Regions from separate parts of the Bacillus sp. BACIII genome, predicted to be linked through region 2. Evidence: predicted binding sites of a transcription regulator. Region 2 holds the regulator's gene; the other holds the start of a gene.
What was found. The regulator NrdR, encoded in region 2, represses ribonucleotide reductase genes. The targets are predictions, from matches to a motif close to AACACNATATATNGTGTT.

Region 1 (11,818 bases), 940 kb from region 2:
ATGCAGTTCTTCTGCTAACTCCCGGTCGGTATTCTGTTTCAGCACCTCCGCAAATGAGGCCGCTCCCTCCATAGGATTCATGTGACCGCCGAAGCCGAGGGAAAGTTTATTATGAAGGCGCGATTCTCCGCCGCCCGCGAGCCGCTCATACACAAACACCTCATCATCGCGGCGGATGACGACATACGGAATCGGCTGTTTAAAACGCGGGTCCTCTTCCGCGTCGCCTCTTCTGATTTCTGAAAAATGCTCCTCAATTTGAGCCATAATCTTCACGATACGCTCATCTTCGCTGTTGACTCCCTGGAATGTCAGCGTTTCGTTTTGGAAGACGTCACTCCGCGGCGCGGCTAAGATGATTTCATCCATTTTATCCATGTCGGTTCCTCCTGTCATATTTCTCCATTCAAGCCAAAAGAGCAGATATTATATCTGATCTTCATCTTGACCGAAATAAAAATCCTCGTCTTTAATCGGTTCTACCGTCGCTTTTTTGTAGCCGTTCCCTTTCATGGAGAAGAAATCATGTGATTTCGTTTTGGTGTTTAATCCGTTTAATACGATCGGATTAATATCCTCTTCTTCAAAGTAAGGATCGAACCCTAAGTTCATCAAAGCTTTATTGGCGTTATAGCGGATGAATTTCTTTACGTCATGAGACAGCCCGACTTGATCGTACAGATCCTCGGTATACTCAAGTTCATTGTGATAAAGCTCTTCTAAAAGCTCAATCGCAAATTCACGAAGTTCCGCCTTTTTCGCTTCTGTTTGTTTATTGTATATTTCTTGGGCAAGCAATCCGACATAGACGCCGTGGATCGCTTCATCACGAAGAATCAGGTTGATGATTTCACCGCTTTGCATCAGTTTTCCCTGTCCGTAGAAATATAACGGATAATAGAAACCGCTGTAGAAAAGGAAGCTTTCTAAGTAAACGGAAGCGACCATCGCTTTAAACAGCGAAATCTCATCGTCTTTTTTGATAGCGCGGTACAGTCCGACAACGGTTTGGGCTTTTTTCTGCAGGTACTTATTCTGCTTTACCCATTCAAACACTTCGTTGATCGTTTCAGTCGGAGCAAGTGTCATAAAAATATTTGAATATGATTTTGCGTGCACCGCGTTTTCCATCATCGCCATGAAATTAAGAACCGCTTTTCGCTGATGGCCTTCTACGTGCTCGGCCACAATCGGCATGCCCGTGTTCCCCTGCTCTGTATCAAGCAGTGTCAGGCCGGCGAGCACCTTCATGTACGTATCCTGCTCATTTTTACCCAAGTACTTCCAAGTGAGGAGATCGCCGTTTAATGCGATCTCTTCGGGAAGCCAGAACTGCTTTACGTTTTGGTTGTAAAACATTTGGGTAAAATCATCTTCATGCTTTGACCAGTTTGCTGCGTCATAAATTTTTGTCACTGTAAACTCTCCTTTAATCAAACGACACAAGAAAGACAGCTGTCCTGCCCGGTATCTTTCGTTCTTGCATAGTAAATGGTTTTGATGCCTCTATGGTGGGCATACAGATCAATACGGTTCAGATCACGAGTTGTCATCGTATCTTTCAAAAACAGGGTAAAGCTGATTCCCTGATCGATATGCTGCTGGATTGTCGCGATCATATCCACTACTTTGAACATGTCCATATCATAAGCTTCTTTGTAGAAGAACCAGTTATTAGACGCTAACCCCGGCATCGGGTAATACGTTTTGGAGTTTCCGTATGTTCTTTCCTCAATCCGTTCCATAATCGGCATAACGGAGGCCGTGCTGGATTGGACGTAGGAAATGGAGCCTGTCGGCGCGATGCACAGTCTGTAGCTGTGGTACATGCCGTTTTCAGCGACAAACGCCTTCAGCTCTTTCCAGTCTTCGATTGTCGGGATGTGCATGCCTTCAAAGAGCGCAGCGATTTTTTCGTATGCCGGCGAGAATTCTTTTTCAATATATTTATTGAAATATTCTCCCGTTGCATAAGTGGAGCCTTCATAATGCTCAAACGTTTCGCCTTTTTCTTTTGCAAGCTCAGCTGAACGCTGGATGGAATAAAAGTTCACCATCATAAAGAACGTATTCGCGAAATCTCTTGCTTCCGGGCTTTCGTAAGCAATGCCGTTTTGGGCAAGGTAGCCGTGCAGGTTCATCGCACCTAGACCGATCGACTTCATCGCTTTGTTTGCGCGTCTGACTGCCGGCGCGTTGCGGATATCCGTCGTCTCGGACACATGAGTCAGGGAATCCGTCGCGAGTTTCACCGTGCGCTCAATCGATTTATGTTTCATGACATTTAAAATATTTAAAGAACCAAGGTTGCAGGAAATGTCCAGGCCGATTTCGTCTTCCTCGTCATAATCTGTGTAAGCTGAAACCTGTGACGCCTGAAGCACCTCAGAGCAAAGGTTCGAGAATTTTACTTTTGATACGTGGTTATTCGCGTGCTCTTTGTTTACGTTATCCTGGAACATAATGTACGGATAGCCTGACTCAGAACGGAGAACGGCAAGCTTTTCAAGCAATTTGCGCGCATTCACTTTTTCTTTTTTGACGCGCGGGTTGTCGACAAGCTCCTCATACATCGCCGTCATGTCCATTTCGTCCATATGCTGGCCGTATTCTTTATAAATCGTATGAGGATAAAAGACATAAGCGGCTTTATCCTCACGCGCAAGCTCGACAAACTTGTCCGGAATCACGACGCCGATAGAAAGGGTTTTAACGCGGACATCTTCATCAGCCGAGATTTTTTTCGTATCAAGAAAATCATTAATATCCCGGTGGAAGATGTTCAGGTATGCCGCGCCTGAGCCTTGTCTCTGCCCCATTTGGTCAGCGTAGCGGAACGCATTATCAAGAAGCTTCATCACGCCTACGACGCCTTTTGTGGCGTTTTCCACATCTTTAATCGCTTCACCTTTCGCACGGAGCTTAGACAGGTTAAGAGAAACCCCGCCGCCCAGTTTAGAAAGCTGCATGGAGATGTCGATCGCTCTGGAGATGTCGTTTAAGGAATCATTGACTTCCAAAAGGAAACAGCTGACAAGCTCTCCGCGTCGTTTGCGGCCCGCATTTAAGAATGTCGGCGTGCTCGGCTGATATTCCTGGTTGATCATCAGATTCACATATTCTTTCGCTTTCTCAGTGTCGCCGTTTGCGAAGAACAGCGCAACAATTGAGATCCGGTCCTCGTAACGCTCGAGGATTCTTTTTTTGTCATTCGTTTTCAAAGCATAGTCATTATAGAATTTAAACGCACTCATGAAGGAAGGAAAACGAAACTTCTTTGCGTAAGCTGTCTTAAACACTTCTTTAATGTCTTCAAAAGAATACAGGCTTAAGAATTCTTCTTCGTAGTATTGGTTTTCAATTAAATAATCCAGCTTCTCTTTCAAATCGTGAAAGTAAACTGTGTTTTGGTTGATATAGTCAACAAAATAGCTATGTACAGCCTCTTTATCTTTATCAAACTGGAATTTCCCATCTTGTTGGATCATAATTTCGTTATTTAACTGAATCCATTTTGGCACTTGGTTTTGTGACAACTTTTTCTACCTCCTGAGTAAACAATTCAACGTCTTTCGCTGTGCCGCTGAGTTCAAATTTGTGCAAGATCGGCACCTGATATTGTCTTGAAATGGTATCGGCGCTTTTTGCAAAGTTATCGCCCCATACTTTGTTGCCGCTCGCAGCGACTCCTAATAAGAGATGGGCGTATTTTTCGAGAAATGATTGTGTTGATGCCGGTACCTGGCCAAAGTTTGTCGTGTAGGTGACCAAAACAAACGGAGTGTCCACGTGGTCCATTTCATCCACCTTGCGGATCAGCTGAAAGTCTGTTTTATTCACAAAACGCTGAACATTCCCTGTCTTTGAATCAAATATGATTTGAACCATCCTTATCACGACCTATCAAAAATAATGAATCTCTTAACACTATATATAGTATACTAACCTCTCAGAAAAACACAACATATTGAGATCGATTTATAAAAAGTTCATATTTTTGAAAGAGCGGACCTTGGTTCTGCCCCGATTAACGCCCAAAAAAGAGAGCAGAACGAGAATCATCTCTCATCCTACTCAAGGTGTCATGTGTAAGCCGATGTCTATCATAACATGAAAAAAAACTGCTTAGTAGTCTAGACTTTTATTCTTATTTTTTGTAAGAATCACATTTTTTTTCGCTTTCAACGGTCTCTTCTATTTCCGCATCAGCGCCGATTTCTTTCAGCACAGCTTTCAGAGCGCTTGTGATGGAAGCCTCTCTGAGCAGTTCTTTGCCGTCAACAATGATGCTGGTTCCATATTCATAGCAGGAATCATCTTCACAGGTTTCTTCCCAATGGTTGATTATCACCTTGTGTTTCAATCGTCTCACCCTCTGCATGATCAATGTCAGTAACTAGTGTAGCTTGTGCGGCCCGCTTTGTAAATTCGAAAGCTTGTGAAATTTATTCAAGCTCATCTAACATCGTTTCTTTTTTCAGTTTGACTTTATTCGTTTTTTCGTCGTAACGATATATTTTTAAATAACCGTCTTCGACGACGCCGAAATGGTTATGCTCCAGCTGCACCGTGTCTTCTGTCTGCGCTTCGGCATCCGTCAAGCCGCCGTCATCATCCGTCACCACCGTTTCATGATTGCTGCATGCTCCAAACAGCAAAAAAACAGCGATCCAGACGAGCGTTATCCTGATTCTTCTCAGTTCATTCTCACTTTCGAACATCGTTTTCCAAGCCCCCTTTTATGTTGCCGATATAAAGCCGGCAATATACAGATGCGCATAGAAAAAGACCATTGTTCATGGTCTTTGGCAAAAGTTTATTCAAGCTCAAGCTGAACGTTTTTTTGCGGGGCGAACGTGGAGATGGCATGTTTATAAATAAGCTGCTGCTTCCCCTCCGTTTCGAGTAAGACGGTAAAGTTGTCAAAGCCTTTTACCTGGCCGCGAAGCTGAAAGCCGTTGAGTAAAAATACCGTGACGAACGTATTGTCTTTTCGGATTTGATTCAAAAACTGATCCTGAATATTAATCGGTTTCATGTTTCGTCCTCCTTGGTTCTCAATACAATACTGTTTCGATTAAATTTCCAGTTTTCCTGCTATACACTCGAAAATTTCCTTTTTTTTCTGTTCAAGATCAACAGGCGGCGTCATATCGGTCCATGAAACGGACATTTTATTGCGAAACCAGGTCAGCTGGCGTTTCGCATAACGTCTTGAATTTTGTTTTAATTGCTCCACGGCCTGAGAAAGCGGCACTTTTCCATCAAGATATTCATACAGCTCTTTATAGCCGATCGCCTGAATCGATTGGCTGTCCCGGATATTCATATCATACAGCCGCTTGACTTCCTCAAGAAGGCCGGCTTCCATCATCAGGTCAACCCGCTCGTTAATCCGGCCGTACAGCACTTCTCTGTCCATTGTAAGACCGATGAGCACCGCATTGTAAAGCAGCTCCCGTTTTTGGGTTTTAAGATGTTCTGACATTGTTTTGCCCGATATGTGCAGAATTTCGAGCGCGCGGATGACTCTTCGCGTATTGTTTTGATGAATGGCTGCCGCTGCTTCCGGATCGGCCGCCGCAAGTTTGGCATGAAGAGCCTCAGCCCCTTCCTCGGCAGCCAGTTTCTCCATGCGCTCTCGGAACACAGGATCACCGGAGTGTTCCGTAAACGTATAATCATACAGCACAGACTGGATGTACAGACCCGTCCCTCCGACAATCATCGGGAGCTTTCCTCTGGCGGCAATCTCACTGATTTTTTCTCTCACCATTTTTTGATAATCGGCCGTTGAAAAAGTGTCGGACGGCTCCAAAATATCAATCAGGTGATGCGGCACGCCTTCTGTCTCTTCTTCGGTGACTTTGGCCGTTCCGATGTCCATCCCTTTATATACCTGCATGGAATCTCCGCTGATGATTTCCGCATTCAGCATTTTTGCGAGTCCGATGCTCAGTTTTGTTTTTCCGACTGCCGTCGGTCCGACGAGTATGACGACAGGCTGTTTTTTATTTTTCAATATGTATCACTCTCTTTTATAAATCTCCCCCTAATTATAGCATTCATTGCTCCATGCACCTATCCATTTTGCCCTTTTTCCTGAGCGCTAAACGTCAATTACCACCCGATCGGCTCGTTGCCGACAACCTCTTTCGTTTTTCCCTTGAGCGTGTGGCGGTGCGTTTTCCGGCCTTCCTCCCGCGGATCGTAAACGACGCCGCCGTACTGGATCTGAATCGGCTCATTGTAGGCGGCAAAGGTGGTCTCTGAAAGCTCATGGTAATGCGTTCCGTCAGCCCTCGGAATGGCAGGGCCGGAAATACCGTAATATCTGTGGAAATGCCCGTTTTCAAATGAGGTGATGCCCGTATAGAAATGTGTATGCTGATCTGTATTGCTGCCGTTCTCAGGCTGTGAGAAGCCTTCGATCAAATGGTAATGCCCCTGCACAATATCCGTTACAGCCCGGTAAGCGTGTGTGTGCGGAGGTTTTTTTGACCAATCGGACTGATACAGGCCCACAAAAGCTCACTCCTTTATTTTTTTGATAAACGCCCAATCAAAAATTGGTGGGCTGAATACTCTGTTATCATCTAAAATTTATTCTTGGAGGTACCTTAATTATGAATGAAGAATACGCATACGCAGCAGATAGTGATATGAGACAGTTTGGCCGGCCTGGATTTGGGTTTGGCCGGCCGGGATTCGGGTTCGGACGTCCCGGATTTGGCTTTGGATTCGGACGGCCGGGTTTTGGGTTTGGCCGGCCTTGGTTTGGCCGCCCTTGGTTTGGCGGGTTCGGACGTCCGTTTGGATTTTTCGGCGGTCCGTTTGCCGGAGGGCTTGTCGGGGGTCTGGTCGGAAGCGCCTTATTAAATCCGTATTTGTACGGAGGTTACGGCTACCCTTACTATCCGTACGGAGGTTATCCGTATTACTACTAAGACAATCAAAAAGGGCTCCTTTCAGGGGCCTTTTTATATAGGCCGAATGTCTTGACTTGCCGGGTAAAGTTCGGATATTATTTTATTTTACTGCCTTAAACAAAAGGCATGAAGATGATGATGAGAGGGGGATTGGATATGATTCTGGGTTATATCTTCCTCACAATTGCTATTTTATCAGAGTCAATGGGTGCGGCCATGCTGAAGGTCTCCCGCGGATTTACGCGGTTTGTGCCGAGCGCGCTTGTAGTGGCTGGCTATTCATTGGCCTTTTATATGCTTTCACTGACACTGAATCTTATTCCGCTCAGCTTATCCTACGCTACATGGAGCGGGGCCGGAACGGTGCTTGCGTCCATTATCGGAGCGAAGTGGTTCCAGGAAAAACTGGACAAGCAGGCCGTCATCGGACTCTTTTTCTTATTGGCCGGTGTCATTTTGATGAATTGGTAGAAAGGAGAGGCATGCTGATGAAAGGATTACTTTGCTTGGCATTAGCCATTGTATCAGAAGTGTTCGGGAGCACGATGCTGAAGCTGTCGGACGGTTTTACGCACCTGTGGCCCGCTCTCGGCGTCATTGCCGGAATCGGAGCCTCTTTTATGTTTTTGAGCTTTTCATTGAAAAGCCTTGATTTATCCACCGCATACGCGACATGGTCAGGTGTCGGCACAGCTTTAACTGCAATCGTCGGCTTTATTGTTTTTAAGGAAGCCATGACGATCAAAATGATGATCGGTCTTGTGTTGGTCATCACAGGCGTCATCCTGCTGAACCGTTCCAAATCTCAAAAAACGAAAAAAAATCAAACGGCCCGGAGCTGACCGTTTGAATTCGTCATGCGCGGGCGGCTTTTACTTCAACCTCAAGCTCCATCTCCACGTTTCCCTGAACCGCTCGTGAAATCATACACGACGATTCCGCTTTTTGCGCTAACTTCCTGGCCAGTGCAAAATCCGTTTCGTTTGCATCCGGCTTTAATAATATAAACGGGCGGTGAATGATTTTTTGATACGTGAACACACCGTTTGTTACATCTACAATTCCTTCAGATTCCATATGTAAATCTTCTTTATCCAGACCGCTTCTTTCCATCATTGCCGCAAGCGTTATAATATAACAGGTCGCGGCCGCTCCAAGCAGCATCTCATCAGGATTTGTGCCTTCTCCCGGACCGTCCATTTCCTTAGGAATGGACACAGCCGTTTCCAGCCGGCCGCTTTTAATATCGCCGACGTCATTCCGATTTCCGGGCCAATTTGCTTTTAAATAAAAATGATGTTTTGCCAAGGGACCATCCTCCTTTTTTTCAAGTTTACTCATCTTTCACTGGTTTGTCTTATGATAAGCTCATGAATACTCTTGATTGATCACTCTTTTTATCGTACGGACAAACCGGTAAAATTCGTCTGTTTTTGTGAATTCTCTTTCACGGTAGTCGAAATTATCAAAAAACGCTTCCCGCTGTTCTCTGCTGATCTCAAGCTGTATGCTCAGACCTGTTTGCGCCTGATTATTGATATTTTCTGTGTCAACCCCGGCCAGACCGGTTTTTGAGGTTGCCAATTCTGCAGGAAATCCATTTCGTTTGAAAGCTCTCACCAATTTTTCCGCCCGCTTCCGGTCGCTTCCTCCGACAAGGGTATTTTTCTCGTCGCCTTTATAACCGTGAACTGCGATCACATAATGGTGCTGCTTAATGCTTTCGACTGCTAAAGGCTCATCGAACTTGGTGCTCGTAATATGAAGAGTCTGGTTATCATGCGCTTTTAATCCCTCAAACAGGTAGGTTGAATAATCATCTCTGAAAGAGCGGACGATCTCGCTCACCCCGCCCTCAATTCTCCCTCCGTGCGGCGACATGATCAATACAGGGCTCCCCTTTCGCTTATTGTACGATATATGATAATCGTCGGGGTCTTCATGTTCAGCCAGATCTTTAAAATCTGTGTATGTATCTGAAGAATTCGAGGGATCAGGGTCTGACGCATAATGAGCGCATCTTATTAGTAAGACCATTGCTACGATAATGATGACATTAAGTATAATTCTTTTCATCAGCTCTCCTTCTTTGCTCCTTTCTGAAAAATGAGATATTCATTATTTGGATTTTTGTCAATAGGTCTTATCTTAACATTCTATTAACATTATCATCAGTGAAAAACTTCCCGGTTTCGAAAAATCAATTGATGGTCACGGTTCAAGCGCTCAAATGCCGGGCATCAGTGAAAAAAGGTTGAGAGAGGCAAAAAAAAAAGGGAGGAATGCCCGAATTTTCAGGGGCGGGAGATTCACAGCCGGAAACAGACGGCATCAAGAATATGCTTTTAAAAATGAATATCCGTCTCCCGAAGCAAATGCGCAGGACAGAATGGAGCCCGTCAAAAAAGTTCTCATCTGCCTTTTTGTACAGCAAAATGCCGTTACAGCCCGCTCATCCCCTTTTTTAATAATAATGGTCCGTTTTGAAATGGAGCCGTCTTTTTTCATATATATAATATCAATCGGAAGCTGCTTTTCCAAGGAATGTCTCAATATCATGTTCATGTATATACCTCCTTCTGTCGGTTTCATTATAAGCGAACAAATGTTCTTTTTCAAATGAAAAAGCCGCAAGTAACCAGCTCTCTGAAAGGACAAACAAACGGACCGAATATACTGCCTGTTCATATGGTATAGAGAGAATCGCCAGAATGGGAGGAAAAGTATATATGTTTGGTTACTCAATGGTACAAATGGTTCGGTCAAATGCTCATAAGCTGGACGGGCCGCTCAGAGAAAACGTATTACAGTTATATAAACCTTTCAAATGGACGCCTTGCTTTCTCCATCGTTTTTTCGAAAAAAAGGTGAAAAACAGAAAGAAAATGTCAGTCATCATTGAATTCGAGGAAGGCTGCCATGAATCCGGGTTTCACAGCACAGGCCAGGTCCTGTCAAATGAGAAACGCTGCACGATCAAAAAGCAGTTTCACACAATCAATTGCTGCAGCGCTGAAGTCACCCCGGCCGCCCTTCACATGCTTCTTTCTCAATGCCGGGATATCCGTAAAGTCTATTTAAACCGGGAAGTAAAAGCACTTCTCGATACGGCAGCCGAATCATCCCATGCAAAAGAAGTGACTCGAAACGGCACCGTATTAACAGGAAAAGGCGTAACCGTTGCCGTCATTGATACCGGAATCTATCAGCACCCCGATTTAAAAGGAAGAATTACCGGATTTGCAGACTTTGTGAACCAAAGGACGGAACCGTATGATGACAACGGACACGGCACCCATTGCGCCGGTGATATCGCGAGCAGCGGCGCGTCGTCTTCCGGAAAATATCAGGGACCCGCGCCGGAAGCCAATCTGATCGGTGTCAAAGTTTTAAACAAAACCGGATCTGGAACCTTGGCTGATATCATTGAAGGTGTGGAATGGTGCATACAATATAATAAAAAACACACTGACAATCCGATCCGGATCATCAGCATGTCACTGGGCGGAGAAGCGCTCAGATATGACAAAGAAACGGACGATCCGCTGGTCAAGGCCGTTGAAGAAGCATGGAACGCAGGAATCGTCGTCTGCGTCGCCGCGGGCAATTCCGGCCCGGAAGCTCAAACGATTTCAAGCCCCGGCGTCAGTGAGAAGGTCATCACGGTAGGCGCCTATGATGACAATGATACGGCCGCGAATGAAGACGATACGGCTGCTTCTTTCTCAAGCCGCGGCCCGACGGTGTACGGAAAAGAAAAGCCTGATATTCTCGCGCCCGGAGTCGATATCGTGTCCCTTCGTTCACCTCGTTCATACCTTGATAAATTACAAAAATCAAATCGTGTAGGGTCGTTGTATTTCAGTCTGTCGGGCACGTCGATGGCTACTCCGATCTGTGCAGGCATTGCTGCTTTAATCCTTCAGCAGAACCCGCAGCTTACGCCTGACGAAGTGAAAACACTGATCAAGGAAAGTCCGGATAAATGGACAAATGAAGATCCGAACATTTACGGAGCGGGCGCAGTGAACGCCGAAAACGCCGTGCCGAGAGAATAACTTTTATATGATGAGTAAACGGGGTCGTCTGCACCGGAAGATGACCCCGTTTTTAGTAAACAATTATAATGAAGAAACTAGTAACTCTTTAAAACCGGCTGTCAGAAAAAAAGATCAAGCGGAGCAGTGTATTTCTAAAAAAATAGGGAATAAGTATGGTGTAGATAAAAGGAGGAATAACAATGGCACTTACAAACACCGAACTGTCTGAATGGCTGCAAAAGCAGATCGGACAAACGCTTGATATCAGAAAAGGAGAGCTGACAGACAGCCGGAACGAGATTTCTGATATGGACCAGATCATGCTTCACCTTGATGATGTTCTCGTCCGCCGGACAAATCATCCCGATGACTATGTAGCTGACGAAGAACTCGTCCTAAAAGGACACGGCACAACCTATACGGAGGAAGGAAATGTCCCGCTCCCTCAAGATGCGTATGAAATCCCTTTGCTCGGCGAGATTACCATCCAAAAAGAGCAAGACGGATTAAAGGTACATACAGATCGGGCCGTTTATACAATCGGGACCCGAAAAGAGCAATAAAACGAAAAAAACGCCGTGAATCAGCGGCGTTTTTTTATTGGTTTTTTTCTTCCGAGTAACCGTGGAACATTGTAAATGCGCAAAGCATAATGCCTAAAATAATGATAATCGGGAGCCAGATCACGGCAAATTTATAATCCGGTTCGGCAAATGCGCCGATAACCGCCCCAAAGCAATACAGCACCAAGGCAAGCGCGCGCAATACCGCATCTCTTGTAAACTGCTTCCGCTTGTCCGCTTTGTAAAGCCTTGCGGTGAGATCTTCAAAAAAATTAGCAAGCGTTCC
Region 2 (11,818 bases):
GGCCGTTATCGTATCCTGTTCATTAATTGCGGTCATGACGACGTGCTGCATGGAGATAGGATCTATTCCGTATAAATATGAAAGCTTTTTAATGCTCTCCCGCACGTCCTGCGTGATTGATTTGCGCGGTATCATCGTTTCTGACAGTCCCGCCATGAAAAGCTCAAAATCAAACACTTCCTCCGTCACCGTATAGGAAGGCGCTTGTCCGACAGACGCCGTCTCATAGTCCTCGGGGAGCTTCATCGCTTCTTCCATATCCGGCGTCATTTTCCATTCGCTCGGCTGAAAAGAGGCAAAGGCGTGATTAAACGGACGCGTAATTTCCCTTGCATCCGCGCCGACGGAAGGATGCGTGTAAAATTGTCTCAGCTGCTGGTATTTCGTTTTACCGACTCTGTTATAAAGAAAGACATTCAGCATGCCGTCTTCAAAAAAATCATTCGGTCTGAGCGGGGGCAGCAGCTCATAAATAAACATCCGTTCCTTTTGCTCGGACTCCCGGATATACACTTTCAGCAGCCCGATTCCTTCAAGCTTCCCCTGTTCATGATGAATCTTTTTTAAATTTGCCTGCATCATGCCCATCAGCTGTCTGTGCGTGGATTCAGCTCCCCACAAACGGTTCTGCTCAAGCTCCCCCCATAAGGTCATATACAGGGAAAATGCAAATGAACCGATCAGCGGCTGGTACAGATGTGTCAAAACCTGTCTGTCGACATCCTGAAGAAGCGAACGGCTTTTGACCGTATAAGGATCTACAGGCAATACGTCATTCCAATAGTCAGCCATGATTCTCAAACCTTCCGATATGTTTCTACTCTCATTTTACACCGTTTCCGCCATCTATCAAATGCCAATTTTGCTCATGAGAAAAGAGCCAGACATCATCTCTTAGCTCTTTAGCGCTCTTTCTTTATTAAATCTTTCAATTCATCAATAAACACGTTTATATCTTTAAACTGCCGGTAGACGGAGGCAAAGCGGACATAAGACACCTCATCTATTTTCGCCAGCCGGTCCATCACCATTTCTCCGACAAGTTCGCTTTTGACTTCAGATACGCCTTGGTTTCGCAGCTCTTTTTCAATGTCAAAGCACATGTCTTCAAGTGTTTTTAAAGGAACGGGCCTTTTTTCACAGGCTTTAATTAATCCGCGCAGCATTTTTTCACGGCTGAATTCTTCCCGGACGCCTTCTTTTTTCACGACGATCAGAGGCATCTCTTCAAACTTCTCAAATGTAGTGAAGCGGTAATGGCAGGCTTCGCACTCCCGCCTTCTGCGGATTGATTTCCCTTCGTCCGCAGGCCGTGAATCAAGTACGCGGGAACCGTTATGCTGGCATGAAGGACATTTCAATTGGATCAGCTCCCATCTGTTTCATTGCTGTAATGCGGTTCGCAAGCTTCCGGTAAATGCCCGCCAACGTATCTAGGATGAGCCTATTGTGTTGGGAGAGCCGATAGACCGGCCTTATCTTTCTCTATTTTACAAAAAAATTGCTTAAAGAAAAAGCAATGCTGTTTTTTTACATTAGAAAAGGAGCATCAGCTTCAAAGCGCGTAATGGCTTTTTCAGCTTAGCTCCCTTGTGTTTGCGTTTTGAAAATTACAGTACTTTCGCTTGTGCCTGTTTAATCTGTACAGGCCCCATTCCTCTCGGTATTTCAATGTTTTCTCTTGTATCTGCATGTAATGCGTCCGCAATGTAATCAGCAGCCACATTAGGATCCAGGTCTCCACAAGTATAAACATCAATGCTTGCATATCCGTGTTCAGGAAAACTGTGAATCGTTAAATGTGACTCAGAAATAATAACGACTCCGCTTACGCCTTGCGGTGCAAATTTGTGAAATGCGACCTCGCGCACTTCAGCTCCTGATTTCAAAGCAGCATTTACAAACGTTTTTTCAATAAAATCCATGTCATTGAGCTTATCAAAATCGCATCCCCACAGCTCGGAGATGACGTGACGCCCCATTGTTTCCATAATCATGGACCCCCCTTAACAAGAATTAAAAAAGTGAATTTCCGAGAACTGACCCGGCCATTTACCACGGGGGAAAGTTAGTCCGGAGAGGTCCTAACCCTTTAAGTAATTCCGAAGCAGTCACGAGCAAGAAGTTCACGAAAGATAGTATACTGTGTTTAAGTTTATTTTGCAAGGAGTGTTTTTTTGCAAATATGCCGTTAAGGGTTTTTTCTAACAAATGTCCATGATCTTTATTCTACACAGCTGACGGGTGTTTCATTCGCGCGGCGACGTGGCGGATAAGATCAACGACCCGGCAGGAATATCCCCATTCATTGTCATACCAGGCGAGCACCTTTACTTTTCGGTCTTCCATCACCATTGTCGTCAGCCCGTCAATGATCGCGGAGTGTGAATTCGTATTATAATCCGAAGAAACAAGCGGTTCATCCGAATAATCAAGAATGCCGTACATTGACGTCTTTGCGGCTCGTTGGAAAGCGGCATTCACTTGCTCGGCCGACACATCTGTTTTCAGGTCACAGACAAGGTCCACTAAGGACACGTTGGGAACAGGAACCCGCAGAGCCAGACCGTGAAGCTTTCCTTTCAGATGAGGCAGCACGTGCGACAGCGCTTTAGCCGCGCCTGTAGAAGTCGGAATGATGGATTCTCCGCACGCTCTCGCCCTCCGCAGATCTTTATGCGGATTGTCGATATTTTTTTGGTCATTCGTGTAAGCGTGAACGGTCGTCATCAGGCCGCTCTCAATCCCAAATTCCTGATCAAGCACTTTGACGACCGGTGCAAGACAGTTTGTCGTGCAGGATGCATTTGAAATAATCACATGTTCATCCGGATTGAACTTCTCTTCATTCACTCCCATGACAATGGTAACGTCTTCATTTTTACCCGGAGCCGTTAAAATAACTTTTTTCGCCCCTGCTTCAATATGGCTCATCGCTTTTTCTTTTGAATTAAATTTTCCCGTTGCCTCTATGACGATGTCTATTCCGCACTCTTTCCACGGTAGCTCTCTCGGGTCCCGCCGATTGAACAGCATAATATGTTTTCCGTTGACGATCAGACTGTCTTCGGCGGTCTCGACTTCTTGCTCGTATTTGCCGTGAATTGTGTCATACTTTATCAAATGAGCAAGCGTTTCCGGGGGATAGCTTGCATTAATGGCTGTTATTTGAATTTGATCATCTTCCATCGCTTTTCTGAACACCATTCTTCCGATTCTTCCAAACCCGTTGATTGCTACTTTTACCTTCATGCCCAGGTCACCCCTTTTTAATATGCCACTCTAATTTAATTTTAATTACATATAGTATAACACATTAAAAGAAATCCGCCAGTACAACTTGATAAAAATCCGCCCTTATACCGATCAATATGTTGTTCAATCGGTTTTTTTGCATATAAAATGATCTTTTTTCCATAAAAAAAGCAGGATCAGCATCTCTGGCTGCCTGCTTTTTTCTTATATTTGTTCCGGATCTTTAAATTTGTCATTTAAAATGCTGTCCTCTAATACGGATGACACCTCGCCGTACCGTTTGGAAATATGCATCGCGCCCCAGTCGCACAGCGCGTTTAAAATTCTTTCCAGGCTGTGCCCGTATTCACTCAATTCGTATTCCACTTTCGGCGGCACCTGATTGTACACGATCCGGTTGATGACGCCGTCAGCTTCCAATTCCCGCAATTGCTGTGTCAGCATCTTTTGGGTAATGTCCGGCATAAGCCGCTTCAATTCGCTTGTCCGCTTTTTTCCGCGCATCAGGTGGCAGAGGATCACACACTTCCATTTTCCGCCGATCACTTCAAGCGTCGCCTCTACAGATATATTATATTTTTTCTTCAGCAACGGTAATTCCTCCTCATCTATAGGAACTAAAAAGTGCCTATGGCACTTAAAAGTACGTTCTTTTCAATGACTCATCTATCGATCATAATGACATTTGCCGGCTGAAAAGGAATGTACTCTTATACTTATATCGTTTACCCGGCATCATTTCAACCATACATTTTCGTTCAAGGAGGAAAACAGATGTCTTCACATCGCCAAAGCTATTTACCAGCGCTGCTGGCATTAGCCGTCAGTGCTTTTGCGATCGGCACAACCGAATTTATCAGCGTCGGACTGCTGCCGCTTATATCTCATGATCTGCATATACCTGTGACAACGGCGGGACTTACCGTTTCCATGTATGCTCTGGGTGTGACATTCGGCGCCCCGGTTTTAACTTCTCTTACATCAGGCATGTCGCGGAAAACGCTGCTGCTCTGGGTGATGCTGATTTTTATCGCCGGAAATACACTTGCAGCGAGCGCTTCCTCAATCGGCGTCTTACTGGCAGCACGGGTCATTTCGGCTTTTTCCCACGGCATTTTCATGTCAATCGGGGCAACAATCGCCGCCAATATCGTGCCGGAGCATAAAAGAGCAAGCGCGATTTCCATCATGTTCACGGGGCTGACGGTGGCTACAGTGACCGGTGTTCCGTTCGGCACCTATCTCGGCCAGCAATTCGGATGGAGAATCGCATTTGCCGTCATCGTCGCGGTAGGAATCATTGCATTCCTTACAAATGCGCTTCTCGTTCCGTCACATTTGCGCAAAGGAACGAAAACCGCATTTTCCGAACAGATCAAACTCGTCAAAAACGGCCGGCTGCTGCTTTTATTTATTATTACAGCGTTAGGCTACGGCGGAACGTTTGTCGTGTTTACGTATTTATCTCCGCTTCTTCAGGAAGTAACCGGTTTTCAGAAAGAAACCGTCGCGGCCATCCTGCTTGTTTACGGAATTGCGATTGCCATCGGAAACATGATCGGCGGCCGGTTATCAAATCGGAATCCGCTGAGAGCATTGTTTTACATGTTCATTGTCCAGGCGGCTGTGCTGTTTGTCCTGACTTTTACCGCGCCGTTTAAAACAGCCGGATTAATCACCATTATTTTTATGGGGCTGTTGGCGTTTATGAATGTGCCTGGGCTTCAGGTATATGTCGTGATGCTGAGTGAACGTTTTGCGCCAAGCGCCGTTGATACAGCATCAGCCTTAAACATCGCGGCATTTAATGCCGGAATCGCAATCGGTTCTTTTGCCGGCGGGATTATAACAGATTCAATCGGGATTATTCATACCGCTTGGATCGGGGCGTTAATGGTGCTCAGCGCGGTCGTGTTAACCGGATGGAGCAGAAAGCTTGAAAAGCGGGATCGCACTGTCCTTGAAAGGAGGTGAGTTTTTCTTCAGCGCATTTTAATTTTTTTAACAAACAATAGGAGGAACATATACATGACAACACATTTACAAGCAAAAGCAACATTGCATAACGGAGTAGAGATGCCTTGGTTCGGCATCGGAGTTTTCAAAGTAGAGGAAGGCGCGGAACTCGTCAACGCGGTGAAAACGGCATTGGTGCACGGCTATCGCAGTGTTGATACCGCCGCGATTTACGGAAATGAAGAGGGTGTCGGCGAAGGCATCCGCCAAGGATTGCAAGAAGCGGGATTAAAGCGTGAAGACATTTTTGTCACGTCAAAAGTGTGGAATGCCGATTTAGGGTATGAAGAAACGTTAAAAGCATTTGACACAAGCTTAGAAAAACTCGGTTTAGACTATTTAGATTTATATTTGATCCATTGGCCTGTCGAAGGAAAGTACATCGATGCGTGGCGGGCGCTCGAAACCCTCTACCGGGATGGACGGATTAAGGCGATCGGGGTCAGCAATTTCCAAATTCACCATCTGAAACATCTCATGAAAGAAACGGAAATCAAGCCGATGATTAACCAGGTGGAGTACCACCCCCGTCTGACACAGAAAGAACTGCACGCTTTCTGCGCCGAACAAAATATTCAGCTTGAAGCATGGTCGCCATTGATGCAAGGCCAGCTGCTTGATCATCCCGTCTTACAGGAAATCGCTGAGAAATACGGCAAATCAGCCGCTCAAGTGATTTTGCGCTGGGATTTGCAAAACGGCGTCATCACCATTCCGAAATCAACTAAAAAACACCGTATTGAAGAAAATGCAAATGTCTTCGATTTCGAACTGTCAGCTGACGATATGAAGCGGATTGATGATCTGAACGAAAATCTCCGTGTCGGCCCGGACCCTGACAATTTTGATTTTTAACCAGAAAAACACCGTTCGGTTTTCCGAACGGTGTTTCTTTATGTCCAGCTGCTCAATATTTCCTCCAGCTGATGCTTCGTATAGTCAAGACTGCCGCTGTTATCAATGACGGCGTCAGCTTTTTTTGTTTTGTCCGCTAAAGGCATTTGCGATGTTATCCGGCTCATCGCTTCTTCTTCTGTAAGTGAATTCCGCTTCATCAGCCGTTTGAGCTGGATGTCTGCCGGTACGGTGACGACGAGCACTTTGCCGACCAGATAGTCAAGCCCGCTTTCATACAAAAGCGGTATATCCAAAACGACGAACCGCTCTTTTCGCGCAACGGCTTCATCCCGCTGTTTCATCATTTCCGCACGCACTGCCGGATGAACGATCTGATTCAGCATCAGACGCTTCTGTTCGTCCGTAAAAACGATAGAACCGAGTTTTTTTCTGTCAATGCCGCCGTTTTCCAGCAGGATGTCTTTTCCGAACGCTTCAACGATCTGTCCGTAAGCCGGCATTCCTTTTTCCACCGCCTGCTTAGCGATGACATCCGCATCAATGACTGTTATTTTTTTGTCGATCAGCATGCGCGCTACCGTGCTTTTGCCGCTGGCGATGCCTCCCGTTAAACCGATGACCAAGCTCAAAAAGCCCACTCCTTCTTACATTTTCCAAATCCCGATGATAATCAGCAGGATCCCCGGCAAAAATGTCATTTTATCTATCCAATTACATCTTGAAAGAAAATGCCCGGCGTTGATGCCGAATGACACAAACAGCGAGCTCATCACCCCGACGGTCACGCTCATCATAACCGGAGAAAAACCAAGAATGGCCGCTCCCATGCCTGCGCCAAAGGCGTCAATAGATAAGGCGATACCGAGCAGAAGCGCTTCGACTCCGTTAATGGTTCCGGATTGATCAATATCTGCGCTGGTCGGCTTTTTCAAAATGTGAATCACGATGCCGAGCGATTTCACTTCAAGGTTTAGCAGTGTTTTTTCGTGTAATAAGTAATCCGGCTCTTTCGCCGGTTTAAAAAATTGATAGATGACCCATGCCCCGATTCCGATTAAGATCAGCCCGCCCAGTTTCTCCGTGACGGATACAGGGAAAATCTTTGTCAGAAAATGGCCGATCAGCATGGATATAAACATCACAGAGGCTGAACAGCAAGCGATCACGGCAATCGCTTTGAACGGGATTTTCATTTTTCTCAATCCATACGTAAACCCGACTGAAAAACTGTCCAAGCTGACAGCAAAAGCCAAAAGCAGCAAAGAAACAATCTCCATATCCGTTTCTCCCTTTCTCTTGATCGGCAATTGTGACATATGCCTATTGGGTGAATCACAATATATATATGGAGAAAGGTCATCAACTGTGTTAGAAAAAAGTCATTCTGCTGCCGCCTGCTTGAACAGCTTCAGTTTATGATTTTTTTTTGGCATCGGGCGCAGAAATGCGTACCCCTTCCGCCGACTACGATTTTAGAAATCATCGTGCCGCACGTTTTGCACGGCTCATCCTTTTTGCCGTATACGTAATGTTTGAGCTGAAACATTCCGATTTCCCCTTGAGAATTGATATAAGACCGGACGGTGCTCCCGCCCGCGTCAATCGCTTCCTGAAGGGTGTCTTTAATTTCTGTATGAAGCTTTTTTATCTGTCCGTCAGACAGGCTGTTCGCTTTTGTCTCAGGGTGAATCCGCGCCCGGAATAAAGCTTCATCGACATAAATGTTGCCGAGGCCGACGACCGCTTTTTGATCGAGCAGGGCGGTTTTTACCGCGCGGTTCGTTTTTGCCAGCCGCTCTTTTAAATAGGCGGCGGTAAAGGCTTCATCATCTGGTTCGGGCCCGAGCTGTGAAAGCGGTAATGCATTCAGTTCCTCTCCCGGCGCAAATAAATGCATCGTGCCGAATTTCCGGACATCCCGGTAGCGGAGCTCTGTTCCGTCCGTCATGCGAAACACAACGTGAACATGTTTATCGTCAGGCTCATCGGCCTGATAAAGACCGTATTTCCCCTCCATCCGAAGATGGGACACCATGACATAATGATCCAGATGGAAAAGCAAAAACTTTCCCCTTCTTCCGATGGATCGAATGGTTTCTCCTGCAATCTGCCGCGCGAATTCCTCCGGCTCGGCGGGTTTTTTGATGATATTCGGCCACCTGATGTCCGCCGATTCAATCGTTTTTCCCTTCACAAGACCGGTCAGAGTGCGCCGGACCGTTTCAACTTCTGGTAATTCCGGCACAATCATCACTTCCTTTTTCTCTGTTTATTTATTTTGCATCGTACCAAGACGGTCCTGAAGCATAATCCGCCTTTAACGGCACGTCTAATGCCAAAGCATGCTCCATCACTTCAGGAACCAGCTTCTCTAATATTTCAATTTCTTCCTTAGGCGCTTCAAAAATCAATTCATCGTGCACCTGAAGCAGCAGTCTTGCCTTCAGTTTTTTCTCCTTCAGCTCAGCTGCCATATCAATCATGGCTTTTTTAATAATATCAGCGGCGCTGCCCTGAATCGGCGTATTCATAGCCGTCCGTTCCGCAAAGCTCCGCAGGTTGAAGTTACGGCTTGTCAGCTCAGGGATATAGCGGCGGCGCTGCATAAGAGTCGTCACATATCCTTTTTGTTTCGCTTCCTGCACCGATTCTTCCATATACGCCTTGACGCCCGGAAAGCTTTCTAAGTAGCGGTCAATAAAAGCGCCCGCTTCCTTCCGGGTAATGCCGAGGTTTTGAGACAGCCCGTAATCACTGATGCCGTAAACGATCCCGAAATTGACGGCCTTTGCCTGACGGCGCATCGCCTGTGTCACTTCATCCTCGCTGACATGAAACACATCCATTGCGGTTTTTGTGTGAATGTCCATATCATTCGTAAACGCCTCAATCAGATTTTCATCTTTTGAAATATGCGCAAGCACCCTTAACTCAATTTGTGAATAATCAGCGGCGAAAATAAGCCAGTCCGGTTCTGACGGAACGAAAGCCTGACGGATTTTCCGTCCTTCCTCCAGCCTGATCGGAATGTTTTGCAGGTTCGGATCAGTTGAGCTGAGGCGCCCGGTTTGAGTCAATGCCTGATTGAATCGGGTATGCACCTTATGAGAATCCTTGCGTGTGACTTTCAGCAGCCCTTCAATATAAGTCGATTGGAGTTTGCCGATTTGTCTGTATTGCAGGATGTAGGCAACGATATCATGTTTGTCTGCGAGCTTCTCCAGCACATCGGCTGAAGTGGAATAGCCTGTTTTTGTTTTCTTTACTGGCGGCAGGCCGAGCTTTTCAAACAGAATGACGCCGAGCTGTTTTGGTGAATTGATATTAAACGGTTCACCGGCGATGTCATGGATTTTTTCTTCATATTCTTTCAGCTTCGCGCCGAGCTCTTCGCCCATTCGCTTCAGTCTATCAACATCCACTTTGACGCCCATTGATTCCATTTCTCCGAGAATAAGCGCAAGCGGGAGTTCGAGATCTTCATATAATTCAAGCTGATTATTTTCTTCCAGCGCGTGCAGCAGTTTGTCCCGGAGGCTGTTAACGGCAGACGCTTTTCTCGCAAGATGATCGGCAAGCTCTTTTTCAGCCGGAACGGCGCGCTTTGCGCCTTTACCGTAAACCGCTTCATCTTTTGAAACGATATTCAGGCCGTATTCTTTCGCTACGCTCGCGACATCGTCGTACGAATTGCCCGGGTTTATAATGTAGGCGGCAAGAAGCGCGTCAAATTCCGTTCCCTTCAGCTCAATTCCCTGCCAGCGCAAAGCGACGACGGAGCGTTTGCTGTCAAACACCCACTTTTTCTTCGATTCATCTTCAGCCCAGGATTTAAACGCTTCGGACTGGATGGCGGTTTCTTTCGGAATATAATAAAGGCCTGCTTCATTCACGATGGAAAAGCCGAGTATCGGTTCTTCGTGATAGTTATCACCGATTTGTTCGACGACTAAAGCGGACGGCGAAACGAGCATAGCTTCGGTGATTTCTTCGGCCGTTTCAACATTGATGTCCTCAAAATCTTCTTCCGCCGTTTCTCCGCTATCTTCACCGAGCCGCTCAAGCAGCGTGTTAAAACCGAGGTCTTTAAAAATGGCAACGACTTGTTCACGGTCGAACCCTTGATAATCTAAATCGTCAAGCTTGACTTCAATCGGCGCATTTGTCATAATCGTCGCCAGCTCTTTGCTCATCAGGGCTTGTTCTTTATATTCTTCGAGCTTTTCTTTTAATTTTTTCCCGCTGACTTCATCAATTGATTCAAGCAATTTCTCAACCGAATGGAACTGCTTCAAGAGTTTAATTGCCGTTTTTTCGCCGACGCCGGGAACACCCGGAATGTTATCGGATGAATCCCCCATTAATCCCTTCATATCAATGATTTGCAGCGGTGTCAGACCGTACTTTTCTTCGACGTGCTCCGGCGTGTAATCTTCCACGTCGGTAATGCCTTTTCTCGTAATGGCAACGGTCGTTTTCCCGGTTGCAAGCTGCGTTAAGTCTTTGTCTCCGGAAAATACCTTTACTTCAAAGCCGTCTTTCTCAGCAGATACTGCAAGCGTGCCGATAATATCATCCGCTTCATATTCAGGAAGCTCATAGCGGCTGATATTGTAAGCATCGAGGAGCTCACGGATGAACGGCATCTGTTCAGAAAGCTCCGGCGGCGTTTTTTGTCTTCCGCCTTTATATTCTTTAAACGTGCTGTGGCGGAAAGTCGTTTTTCCCGCATCAAAAGCCACCAGCATGTGGGTCGGTTTTTCATCCTCCAGCATTTTCATTAAAATCATCGCAAACCCGTATACGGCATTTGTATGAATGCCTTTTTCATTGCTTAGAAGCGGTAATGCAAAAAACGCCCGGTACGCCAGACTGTTTCCGTCGACAAGCACTAATTTTTTTCGTTCCGTCATTCAATATCCTCCTAAGAGCAAAAGCTCGTCATTCCTCTGTTTTTTAATCTCACAGCTTCTCTTATTTTAACAAAGTTCAATTTGAAAGGAAAATGAGCGGACCCCGTGAAAACGCAAAAAAGGACGGGAACAAGAAAACACGTTCCCGCCGTCAAAATTGGCTCCTTGGATGAAGGGGTTCTGTTACATCCTAACAAGATAGGTTTAACAGGTCATGAAGAAATTGTTAATCCTTTGTAAAGCCGATCACGCTGCCGGCGGCCGCTTCAGCGTCACAGTGAACACGGTTCCCTGTCCCGGCTCGCTTGTGACTTCGATTTTGCCTTCATGGGCTTCTATTAAGTGCTTTACGATGGCAAGACCGAGCCCGGTTCCTCCCGAGTTGCGGCTTCTGTCTTTATCCACGCGGTAGAATCTCTCAAATATCCGCGGAATCTCTTCCTTCTGAATGCCGATTCCCGTATCGGACACTTTGATATCAACAGCGGTTTCTTTCACATTTACCGAAATCGCCACCGTCCCTTTTTCAGGCGTGTAGGTTAAAGCGTTGTTCGCCAGATTCAGGAATACCTGCTTCAGCCTGTGCACATCACCCATCACAAAAATCGGCTCCTCCGGAAGGTCAAGCTGAAAACTGATGCCTTTTTCCTCAGCCTTATGCTGTAAAAGGGCTTCGATTTCATGGAGGATTTTTGCGGCGTCAAAGGATTCTACGCGCATCGTAAAGTTCTGCTGCTCCATTTTGGATAAATCCAATAAGTCCTGTACGAGGGATT

Region 1: a site for NrdR is predicted at 3,924-3,941, ahead of nrdI (class Ib ribonucleoside-diphosphate reductase assembly flavoprotein NrdI). Genes of this name have one in related genera too.

The regions. Positions count from the first base shown of each region.
Region 1 covers NZ_CM174437.1:1,187,047-1,198,864, forward strand. Annotated here, with positions in the region: gene ACXN9U_RS05855 (hypothetical protein) at 1-378, opposite strand, end outside; gene nrdF (class 1b ribonucleoside-diphosphate reductase subunit beta) at 427-1,416, opposite strand; gene nrdE (class 1b ribonucleoside-diphosphate reductase subunit alpha) at 1,434-3,536, opposite strand; gene nrdI (class Ib ribonucleoside-diphosphate reductase assembly flavoprotein NrdI) at 3,496-3,888, opposite strand; gene ACXN9U_RS05875 (hypothetical protein) at 4,148-4,363, opposite strand; gene ACXN9U_RS05880 (YmzC family protein) at 4,446-4,721, opposite strand; gene hfq (RNA chaperone Hfq) at 4,817-5,038, opposite strand; gene miaA (tRNA (adenosine(37)-N6)-dimethylallyltransferase MiaA) at 5,078-6,022, opposite strand; gene ACXN9U_RS05895 (YmaF family protein) at 6,121-6,525, opposite strand; gene ACXN9U_RS05900 (hypothetical protein) at 6,627-6,947, shown strand; gene erbA (SMR family multidrug efflux transporter EbrA) at 7,086-7,400, shown strand; gene erbB (SMR family multidrug efflux transporter EbrB) at 7,418-7,771, shown strand; gene ACXN9U_RS05915 (OsmC family protein) at 7,785-8,237, opposite strand; gene ACXN9U_RS05920 (poly-gamma-glutamate hydrolase family protein) at 8,298-9,005, opposite strand; gene ACXN9U_RS05925 (hypothetical protein) at 9,261-9,494, opposite strand; gene aprX (serine protease AprX) at 9,659-10,987, shown strand; gene ymzB (protein YmzB) at 11,170-11,532, shown strand; gene ACXN9U_RS05940 (YoaK family protein) at 11,567-11,818, opposite strand, start outside.
Region 2 covers NZ_CM174437.1:247,826-259,643, reverse strand. Annotated here, with positions in the region: gene dnaB (replicative helicase loading/DNA remodeling protein DnaB) at 1-792, opposite strand, end outside; gene nrdR (transcriptional regulator NrdR) at 903-1,361, opposite strand; gene speD (adenosylmethionine decarboxylase) at 1,611-1,991, opposite strand; gene ACXN9U_RS01445 (glyceraldehyde-3-phosphate dehydrogenase) at 2,230-3,252, opposite strand; gene ACXN9U_RS01440 (winged helix-turn-helix transcriptional regulator) at 3,460-3,846, opposite strand; gene ACXN9U_RS01435 (MFS transporter) at 4,030-5,229, shown strand; gene ACXN9U_RS01430 (aldo/keto reductase) at 5,284-6,126, shown strand; gene coaE (dephospho-CoA kinase) at 6,165-6,758, opposite strand; gene ytaF (sporulation membrane protein YtaF) at 6,774-7,406, opposite strand; gene mutM (DNA-formamidopyrimidine glycosylase) at 7,538-8,374, opposite strand; gene polA (DNA polymerase I) at 8,403-11,042, opposite strand; gene pnpS (two-component system histidine kinase PnpS) at 11,289-11,818, opposite strand, start outside.